3 regions of the Bacillus paralicheniformis genome follow, and region 1 is predicted to be linked to each of the others. Evidence: predicted binding sites of a transcription regulator. Region 1 holds the regulator's gene; each other region holds the start of a gene.
The links. Region 1 encodes Rex, which represses fermentation and respiration genes when NADH is low (regulators of the CRP and FNR family bind a similar motif). Its sites were predicted from a motif close to TTGTGAAATATTTCACAA; they were not measured.
Positions count from the first base shown of each region.

Region 2: CP943_RS10710 (nitrate/nitrite transporter) is a predicted target of Rex. The motif match lies at 1,720-1,737, and genes of this name have one in related genera.
Region 3: CP943_RS08365 (YknW family membrane protein) is a predicted target of Rex. The motif match lies at 1,880-1,897, and genes of this name have one in related genera.

Region 1 is NZ_CP023665.1:693,019-696,296, reverse strand. It holds gene CP943_RS03575 (CPBP family intramembrane glutamic endopeptidase) at 1-432, shown strand, start outside; gene CP943_RS03570 (YdiK family protein) at 432-623, shown strand; gene tatC (twin-arginine translocase subunit TatC) at 668-1,444, opposite strand; gene CP943_RS03560 (twin-arginine translocase TatA/TatE family subunit) at 1,451-1,624, opposite strand; gene CP943_RS03555 (redox-sensing transcriptional repressor Rex) at 1,663-2,307, opposite strand; gene moaC (cyclic pyranopterin monophosphate synthase MoaC) at 2,311-2,817, opposite strand; gene CP943_RS03545 (ABC-F family ATP-binding cassette domain-containing protein) at 2,964-3,278, shown strand, end outside.
Region 2 is NZ_CP023665.1:2,072,474-2,075,751, forward strand. It holds gene CP943_RS10705 (fumarate/nitrate reduction transcriptional regulator Fnr) at 1-309, opposite strand, end outside; gene CP943_RS10710 (nitrate/nitrite transporter) at 457-1,641, opposite strand; gene CP943_RS10715 (DUF2164 domain-containing protein) at 1,862-2,101, shown strand; gene CP943_RS10720 (Crp/Fnr family transcriptional regulator) at 2,145-2,813, shown strand; gene CP943_RS10725 (nitric-oxide reductase large subunit) at 2,969-3,278, shown strand, end outside.
Region 3 is NZ_CP023665.1:1,630,227-1,633,504, forward strand. It holds gene CP943_RS08360 (ABC transporter ATP-binding protein) at 1-1,817, shown strand, start outside; gene CP943_RS08365 (YknW family membrane protein) at 1,943-2,638, shown strand; gene CP943_RS08370 (efflux RND transporter periplasmic adaptor subunit) at 2,639-3,278, shown strand, end outside.

The DNA of each region.
Region 1 (3,278 bases):
GCTTCGATCGAAATGTACTTGTTCGGGGTCAACCCGGAATCGGAAAATACGCAGCGGATCATGGAAATCATCACCGCATTGCCGCTGATGGTGTTTGTCTCTTCTGTATTCGGACCGATTCTTGAAGAAATCATTTTCAGAAAGATCATTTTCGGTGCAATCTATGAGAAAACGAATTTTTTCATTGCCGCTTTGTTCAGTTCGGTGCTCTTCTCGGTCGTCCATTTAGATTTCAGCCATCTGCTCATATATACAGCAATGGGATTCACATTCGCCTTTTTATATGTCAGAACCAACCGGATTATCGTGCCTATTTTCGCCCATGTCGCCATGAATACGCTCGTCGTCTTACTGCAGACATTCCGGGAGCCTATTGAAGAATATTTGAAACACGTCGAGAAAATGCAAATGATTATTGGAGGATTTCTATGATGAGAAGCCCTAAATTCTGGGGAGCGATTTATTTATTAACGGGTGTGCTGTTTACATATCTGGCGGCAACCTCGCCCGGAAGCATGTGGTCTTTTTACACGATCCTGCTGATGCTTTTCGCAGCCTATAATATCAGCATTTCCTTTAAAATGTTCGCCCTGGCCGGCAAGATGAAACGAAAAGATCAATAGCCTTTTTTGTGAAGGAAAAGAGCCATTCTGAAAAAGAATGGCTCTTATTTTGTATGGTCGTTCAAAAACGCTTGATTTTCCTCTTGAATCATTGTTTTTTGCGCCTGCCTGTAGGATATTCTTGAAATCACGATACTGATTTCATAAAGAATGAGCAATGGCACTGAGACCATTAAATGCGACAAAAGCTCAGGCGGTGTAATGAGCGCCGCGATGACGAACAACACAAAATATGCGTATTTTCTGATTTTCGCCAAAAACATCGGCGTCACGAGGCCGAGCCTTGTGATAAACATGATGACCACAGGCATCTGAAACAATAAGCCAAAAGGAAGCGTCAACTGAAGCAGAAACTGAAAATATTCGTGTATTCCGATGACCTGGTTGACATTCAGATCATCTGAGACTCTCGTCATAAAGTCCACGACAAACGGAAATAAAATAAAGTAAGAAAAGGCAATGCCGCCTAAAAAAAGAATAATCGATATCGGAATATAGCTGAGCGTCACTTTTCGTTCTTTTTCATACAGCCCCGGGCTAATGAAAGCCCACAGCTGGTATAAAACAAGCGGCGAAGTCAAGACGGCGCCGATGATGAAAGCGAACTGCACGTACACAAATAAAGGATCGGTCAGCTTGAACGCGTTGAGCGTCAGCAGCTTCGCTTCATCCGTCTGCTGCAGATAGATAATCAGCGGCTTTGCCAATAAAAAGCCTGCCACAACAAATAAAACAAAAAAGAAAAAAGTGATCACAAGCCGTCTGCGTAGTTCTGTGATATGTTCTATCAGCGACATTTCTCTTTCCTTCATAAATGTCATCCTATCCTACTGATCTTCTTTCTTTTTATCGGAATCGTCGTCAGCCAAACCTTTTGTCGCATTCTTAAACTCCCTCAGCGTGTTTCCCGCTGCTCTTCCCAGCTCGGGAAGTTTTTTCGGGCCGAATATCAAAAGCGCCACCACGACAATTAAAATAAAGCTTCCAGGACCGATTGGCATAAAGCCTGCCCCCTTTCCTTTATTTTTCGTTTTCCGTTTTACTTTTCCTGCATTGAATAATGTTTCATGAAATACACCAGCGACTGAAGTTCAACCGCCAAATCTATATGATGAATGCGAATGTGTTCCGGCACATTCAAGCGGGCCGGCGTGAAATTAAGAATGCCTTTAATGCCAAGCTCCACCAGCCTGTCTGTAATCGACTGTGCGGCTTGAGCCGGTACCGTCAAAATGGCGACGGGGATATCATCCGTCATATGCTCTTCAAGTCTATTCAGATCATAGACGGGAACACCGCCGACCTCGGTTCCGATTTTTTCCTCATTGATGTCAAACGCCATGGCGATTTTTGTATTATTATTTTTGATAAAATTGTAATGGAGAAAGGCTGTCCCCAAATTCCCCACGCCAATGAGCGTTACGTTCGTCATTTCATCCTGATCAAGCGTCTTTCTGAAAAAGGACAGCAAATAATTGACATTGTAGCCGTATCCTTTTTTTCCGAGCGCGCCGAAGTACGAGAAGTCCCTGCGGATGGTCGCAGAATCGACTTTGACGGCATCGCTCAGCTCAGCGGAAGATACACGCTGTTTTCCGGATGCATGAAGGTTTTTTAAAAAACGATAATATAATGGCAACCGTTTCGCTGTCGCTTGCGGAATTTTTGAATGATCCATGTTCATAAACTAATCCTCCATGTCTACATCAGCTTTTTCCCTTTTATAGTCACCGTTTTTCCCGCCTGTCTTTTCGAGAAGAAAGGTCGGTCCTATCACCATTCCCTTATCCGCCGCTTTGCACATGTCATATACGGTCAGCGCACATACGGAGACCGAAGTTAACGCTTCCATTTCCACACCTGTGCTCCCTTTGGTCTTCACTTTAGATTGAATATGCAGGATGCTCTTCTGTTCTTTCTCCTCCCAGCGAAAGGCGATGTCGACTCCTTTCAGAGCGATCGGATGGCACATCGGGATGATGGCGGATGTCTGTTTTGCGGCCATGATTCCGGCCACTTGCGCCACCGACAATACATCGCCTTTTCCGATTTCCCGGTTTTTGATTTTTTCATGTACTGTTCGATTCATAGACACGCTTGAAACAGCCGCAGCTGTGCGTACTGAAGCTTCCTTTTCGCTTATATCAACCATCTTGGCTCTGCCTTGTTCATTAAAATGTGTAAACTCATTCATGTTCTGAACTCTCCTTATAACGATCATACACTATTTTTTTCATTCTGTCTTTTTCTTTGGCTAAAATCTTCCAGACTTCACTTAATTGTTTGCTGACTGCGCAGTGATAGGCTACACTTAAAATAGCAGACAAGAGGTGAAAGATCATGATGATTTTACAAGTGAACCAACTTTCAAAATCGTTTGGAGCCGATACGATTTTAACGAATATAAAACTCGAAGTCAGATCTCGGGACCGGATTGCGATCGTCGGACGCAACGGCGCCGGAAAATCGACTCTTCTAAAGATTATCGCAGGAAAACTTTCATATGAAAAGGGGGACATCATCAAGCCGAAAGATTTGACGATGGGCTACCTTGACCAGCATTCCGGCCTCGATTCCAAGCTGACGCTCAAAGAGGAATTGCTGTCGGTATTTGATTTTCTGAAAAAAATGGAACAAGAAATGCGCGCGATCGAG
Region 2 (3,278 bases), 1.4 Mb from region 1:
GACCAACACTTCGCCATCAGAGAGGATCTTTGCGCTCAGCATATATTTCGCATCTTCTGTAAAAAGCGTAAGCTCCCCGACAATATCATTTTTTTTGCACATTCTGAGTGTCAGTTCTTTGCCATCGGACGTCAATTTGCCGATTTGGACAAGTCCCGACTGAATAAGATACAGTTCCTCCGCATCCATCCCTTCTTGAAAAAGGAATGTGTCCTGCCTGATTTTTCGTCGTGTACTGATTGATTCCAGCAAGTGATGCAGATCGTCTGAGAGCAAATCTGTGTCTGATTTTCTAACAGAAATATTCATTGAGCGTCACCCCTTTAGCAGTTCTTATTTTAACGTTAAATAAGGCTGAGTGACCTTTTAAATATAAACAATATTGTGAACTTATGAATAAAGTCCCAAAAAAAGAGCCTGAGCACATCAGCTCAAGGCTCCTTTTGCAGGAAAGGTTTATAAATGGTTCGTCTTCGTTTTGGTCGATGTTTTGCTCACTTCCTGAAAATACATCCAGACCACGATCACAAAGCTGGCAAGGGCTGCTTCTGACAGCGCCATGAATCCGATCGCATAATGGCCGGTTGCCTGAAAAACGCTTGACAGGATGAGTGGCGGGAAGAATCCTCCCAAGCCGCCCATCGCTGATACAATCCCATTGACGATGCCGGCCTGATTTGAAAAATAAAGCGGCACAAGCTTAAAGATGATCCCGTTTCCAAGACCGGCGCACACGGCAACGGTTAATACCCCAAATCCGTAAAGTCCGAGGCTGGGTGAAAAGGCCAATAAAATCCCTGACAAGGTACAGCCGGCAAATACATACATCAACAGCTTCAGCGGGTTGAATTTGTCCGCGAGCCAGCCGCCGACAGGCCTCAGAAAAGTTGCGACAGCGATAAATCCGGCGGTTCTAAGCCCTGAATCAACGGGATCAAGCCCGAAGTGATTAACAAGAAAGTTCGGAAGATAAATCGTAAACGCGACGAAAGATCCGAATGTAATGAAGTAAAACAAGCTTAAAAACCATAATGTCTGATTTCGGTAGACTGCCTTCATTTGCTCTGTTACAGAAACCGTCACTTTTGTTTCTTTTCGATCTCCAAGGATAAAGTTCAATAAAGCGAATACGGCGACTAACACGATGTACATCCGCACCGTATTTTCCCACCCGGCTGTCTTTGCTACGACAGGAGCGGCAAACGTGGTAATCGCTGTACCGACGTTCCCGGCGCCGTAGATCCCATTGACAAACCCGTGTTTTTCTTTAGGGTAGTATTTCGGCAATGATGTGACCCCGATGGAAAAGACCGCTCCGCCGATGCCGAGGAAGAATCCGCCAAGGATCAAGTCGAACAGCGAATCGGCTGTGCTGATCCAAAAAATCGGGAACAGAAGCAGCACAAAGCTGATCATGAACGTGATTCTCGCACCGAATCTGTTTGTGTAGTATCCCAGCGGAATCCTCAGAAGCGAGCCGAGTATGACCGGAATGGCCGTGACAAGGGATATCTCACTGTCTGTCAGGGCGATGTCCTGCTTAATGTGGGGCATTAAAGAGGAAATCAACACCCAAACCATAAATCCTGCGACTAAACTAAATGACTGCAGCGGTAATTGTATTTTTTGACGATTTACCATTGCGTTTTTGCTCCTTTCAAAGGGAAAAATGAATAAATCAATCAGCATGTTTATCTTACAAAAAGTCTTTTAAAAACATTGTGAATTACGTCACACGGTCATTCGTTTGATTCGTGTTTAATATCGGTAAGTGAGGGATAGTAAACGGATGTAAAAAATAAATGGTTCATTTGCGGACTTTTTCGTTTATCATGAAAATAAAAAAAGGAGTGCCGCTTTTATGTTTATAAAGCTTACGCAAGAAGAAAAGCAAGCGATCATCGAGGAAATCAAACGCTTTTATGTTGAAGAAAGGGGAGAAGAGGTTGGAGACATCGCGGCGATTCAAATGTTTGAATTCGTAAAGGAAAAGCTGGGCCCTTACTTTTATAATCAGGCGCTGAAGGACAGCCGCAGAGTCGTGGAAGAGAAGGCAGCGGCGATTGAAGAAGAGCTCTTTGCGCTGGAGCGCCGTCTGTGACAACGCGCTCTCCTTTAGCAAAACCGAAGGGATTGAAAGACCAATGGAGTTTCTGAAGCAATTTATGATTTTCAGCGGGCTGAATGATGAAGAGTTCAAACAAATCGAGCAAATCGCGGTCAAGCGCACCTATCAGCCGAGAATGTTTGTTTTTATGGAAGGGGAAGAGAGGGAAGCGGTATTCTTCATTAAATCCGGTCTTGTTAAAGCCTTTAAAATCGATGAAGACGGCAATGAGCAAGTGATTTCGATTCTGCAAAGCGGGGACATGTTTCCCCATGTCGGCTTTTTTGACCGCTCCCCATACCCGGCAACAGCCGAAGCCGTTCAGGAAACCGAGTTGATCGTAATCCGCATCGCTGATTTTAATGAACTTTTGATGAAATATCCGGAAATGACAATAAAAGTGATGCAAATCATGGGGAAAAAGATTCTCGATTTGCAAGAGCGGATCCAGGGTTTTATTTCAAAAGATGTCCAGCACCGCTTGACGCATGTATTAATGAAGCTCGCTGCAGAACACGGCATTCCTCAAGAAAAAGGGGTCTACATCAGCCTGCCCATTACCAATCAGGATTTTGCGAACATGGTCGGAACGTCAAGGGAAACGATTAACCGCACATTAAATGAAATGAAAAAGAAAAATCTGCTGACAGCTGACAGGAGCGGAATTTTCATACATGATACAGACTGGCTGAACGGCTGCAATTGAAGGATAAGATGAAGGCTTTCCATTGAACAACAGATGGAAAGCCTGTTTTTATTTTGTTCACAAATCCGCCATTATTTAAGTGATCTGGTTCACAACCGGTGTGCTGCATATCCAGTATCTTAGGACATGCAAAATCAAAAAAGGAGTGAACCGCAATGGAAGTTCAAAGAAAGACGGTGCCCGTTAAAAAAGCATCGAAAAACGGTTTTTTGAAATCTGTTCTCGTCTTTACTTTAATCGTTAGTTTTTCGGTGCTGCTTTTGGGAGGCTATTGGATCTTCAAAGGACTTGCACCAAGACCAGTTGAAGTGTCCGGGCCAAACGGAGAGGTGCTCATGACCAAATCGTCCATTTCAGGCGGTCAGGCCGTATTTCAAAAATACGCGCTGATGGATTATGGCACGATTTTGGGGCACGGATCTTACATGGGGCCTGATTACACGGCCGAAGCCCTGAAAATCTATA
Region 3 (3,278 bases), 940 kb from region 1:
AAAATCAGGCGAAAAAACAAACATTGATGAATCGGTTTTTTTATACTTCAGACCAAATCATTGAAAAGCCTTTTAACTGGGCGCAGATGTGGAGGCTGCTCAAATATTTAAAGCCTTACCGAAAAAATCTGCTGCCGCTCTCCTTTTTAACGGTCATGATCTCGGCGGCGATCCGGCTGACGGTGCCGATTTTGATCGGCGTCTATGCGCTCGACAAAGCAATCGCAGGCCGGGATATGAATCTTCTTGCGATTCTGATCTCCGTCATCAGTGGATTATATCTTGTCAATTATGTTAGCAATGTGTTGAGAATCCGCTGGATGAACAAGCTTGGCCAGCATGTCATTTATGATCTCAGACAGCATTTATTTACGCATGTTCAGCGGCTGTCGCATCGCTTTTTCGATGAGCGTTCGGCAGGTTCCATCCTTGTCCGGATCATGAATGACATCAATTCTCTGCAGGAATTATTTACGAGCGGAGTCATCAATTTATTGATGGATATCCTGCTCCTCTTCGGTATTATCGTCATTCTGTTTTCGCTCAGTCCTGAGCTGACCATCGCCATCATGGTGACGCTGCCTGTTATGTTCTTCATTTCAACCAATCTCAGAAGGAAAATCCGACGATCCTGGCAAAAGGTGCGCTTAAAGCAGTCCAAACTGAATTCCCATTTGAATGAAAGCATTCAAGGCATCCGGGTCACTCAGGCATTTACGCAGGAAAAAGAGAATATGATGTATTTTGAAGGCGTCAACAGCGAGAACTTTGAAGCCTGGCGGGAAGCGACGAAAAAAAATGCGACATTCCGCCCGCTTGTAGAAATGACAAACGCCGTCGGGACGGCCATTTTAATCTGGTACGGCACAAGCTTAATCATCAATGAAACGATTACGATCGGTGTATTTGTCTCATTCGCCTTCTATCTCGGAATGTTCTGGGAGCCGATTTCAAGGCTCGGCCAAGTCTACAACCAGCTGTTGATGGGGATGGCTTCGTCAGAGAGGATATTTGAATTTCTGGATGAAAAACCGAGTGTGGCAGACAAGGAAGATGCGGTCAAAATTAAAGAATTAAAAGGCCGGATCGAATTTGAACAGGTGGAATTTTCTTATGACGGGAATCGCAAGGCGCTGCACAGCATTTCATTTGAGGTGCCGGCGGGAACATCGCTCGCGCTTGTCGGACATACAGGATCAGGGAAGACGACGATCGCGAATCTGATCAGCAGGTTTTACGATGCAACAGGCGGGACTGTCAAAGTGGACGGAATACCGATTACCGATATCTCGCTTTCCGATCTTCGTTCGCAAATCAGCATCGTGCTGCAGGATACGTTTATTTTTTCCGGAACGATTATGGAAAATATTCGTTTTGGCCGTCCGAATGCCGCCGATGAAGAAGTGATCGAAGCAGCAAAAGCTGTCGGGGCCGATTCGTTTATTTCAGCGCTTCCGAATGGATACGCCACAGAAGTGGAAGAACGCGGCAATGTATTATCGGCAGGTGAGCGGCAGCTCATTTCATTCGCGAGGGCGCTCCTGGCAGACCCTCGCATTCTGATCCTTGATGAAGCAACCGCAAGTATTGACACAGAAACGGAAGTCAAGATTCAGGCTGCATTGAAAACCCTGCTCCATGGCAGAACGGCTATTATGATCGCTCACAGGCTTTCAACGATAAGGGATGCGGATAAAATCCTGGTTCTTGACCACGGCCGGAAAATAGAGGAAGGAAATCACCAGGAATTAATCGAAAAACGTGGAATGTATTATGAGCTGGTGAAAGCGCAGTATCAAATGTTTCAGCGAAACTAAACTGAAACCGTCCGCGGCCGCATATTCTGAAATGCGGCCGGGGCGTTTTTTTGAGAAAACAGAGGTGAAACATTTTAGATGATTCTGCGTATAAACTGGTAATTCATTTTTTAAGGGGGATACATATGGAAACGCATTTAGAAACTGAAAAAGTAAAAAATCCGTCATTGTTCGGATTGATTACCCATCCCGGAGAACAGTTTGAGAGAATGAGAAAAAAGCCGGCTGTCTGGTTTCCGCTTGTTATTGTTTTATTATTGTCGGTTACCGGCGCGTATATGCTCAGCGAAAAAACGGTGTTATCTACCGATTTGTCGGAAATGCCGGGAGATGATGAAACATTTGAAGCCACTATGAAGAGAATCGGGATCATCGGCGGGATCATCGGCGGGATCATCGGCTTTGTGATTGCCTTGCTGATCAGCGCTTTAATCTATTGGCTGATTGTCAAAATCGGAAGAGGAACAACCAATTTTGTTCACATGTTTTCGCTGTCTGTTTTTACATATTTTATTGCGGCTATCGGGCAATTCATAGGCGGGCTTGTGATCTATTATTCAAATATTGATCCCACGATCGCCATCACGTCTTTAAGCAGCATCATCCCGGCAGACGAGCCGCTCAAATCGGTATTGGGTGTATTTGATATTTTCACAATCTGGTCGCTCGCACTGGTTGCACTGGGTCTCCAAAAGGTTGGGGGCATCTCCAAAAAAGCGGCTTGGACCGGTGTGATCATTTTATTTGTGATCTCCATTTTGCTCGCTTTAACAGGCGGAATCGCGAGGAATTTCTTCGATACATTTGAAGGAGCAATGTAAATGAAAAAAATATGGATCGGCATTATCATTGTTGGGGCTGCTGCGCTTTTTATCGGACTCAACCTCTACCGCTCGGTGCAAACGGGCGGAGGGGCTGAAACAGCGGTCCAAACCGTCAAATTGGAAGAGAAAGAGATTTCTTCTGAAGTCATGGTTCCGGGCGCCCTAAAGTTTGCCAACGAACAATACGAATATTTTGAACCCGAAAAAGGGAAAATTGCCGACATCAAAGTAAAAGAAGGCGACAAGGTGAAAAAAGGAGATGTGCTTTTCACCTATACGAACGAAGAAATTCGCCTGGAAAAAGAACAGAATGCTTTATCCATTCAATCGAAGGAACTCCAGCTTGAACAGGTAAAGCGAAAAATCAGCAGTCTAAAAAGCAAGGAAGACGAGCTGAAGGCTGAGCTGGGAGCGGAAAAAGCCAAAAGGCAAATGGATGACGAACGGTCCCAGCTTGAAATGGAAGAAAAATCGCTTCAGCTTGAGCTGAAACAAGCCGACCTGCAAAAGGAAACGCTCGCGAAAAAATCTGCAGCGCTGCAAGTAAAAAGCGGCATTGACGGGACAGTGATCACCGCTGATAAACAAGCCGCCTTAAAGCAATCGGATATTCAAAAGCCGGTTATACATATAGGTA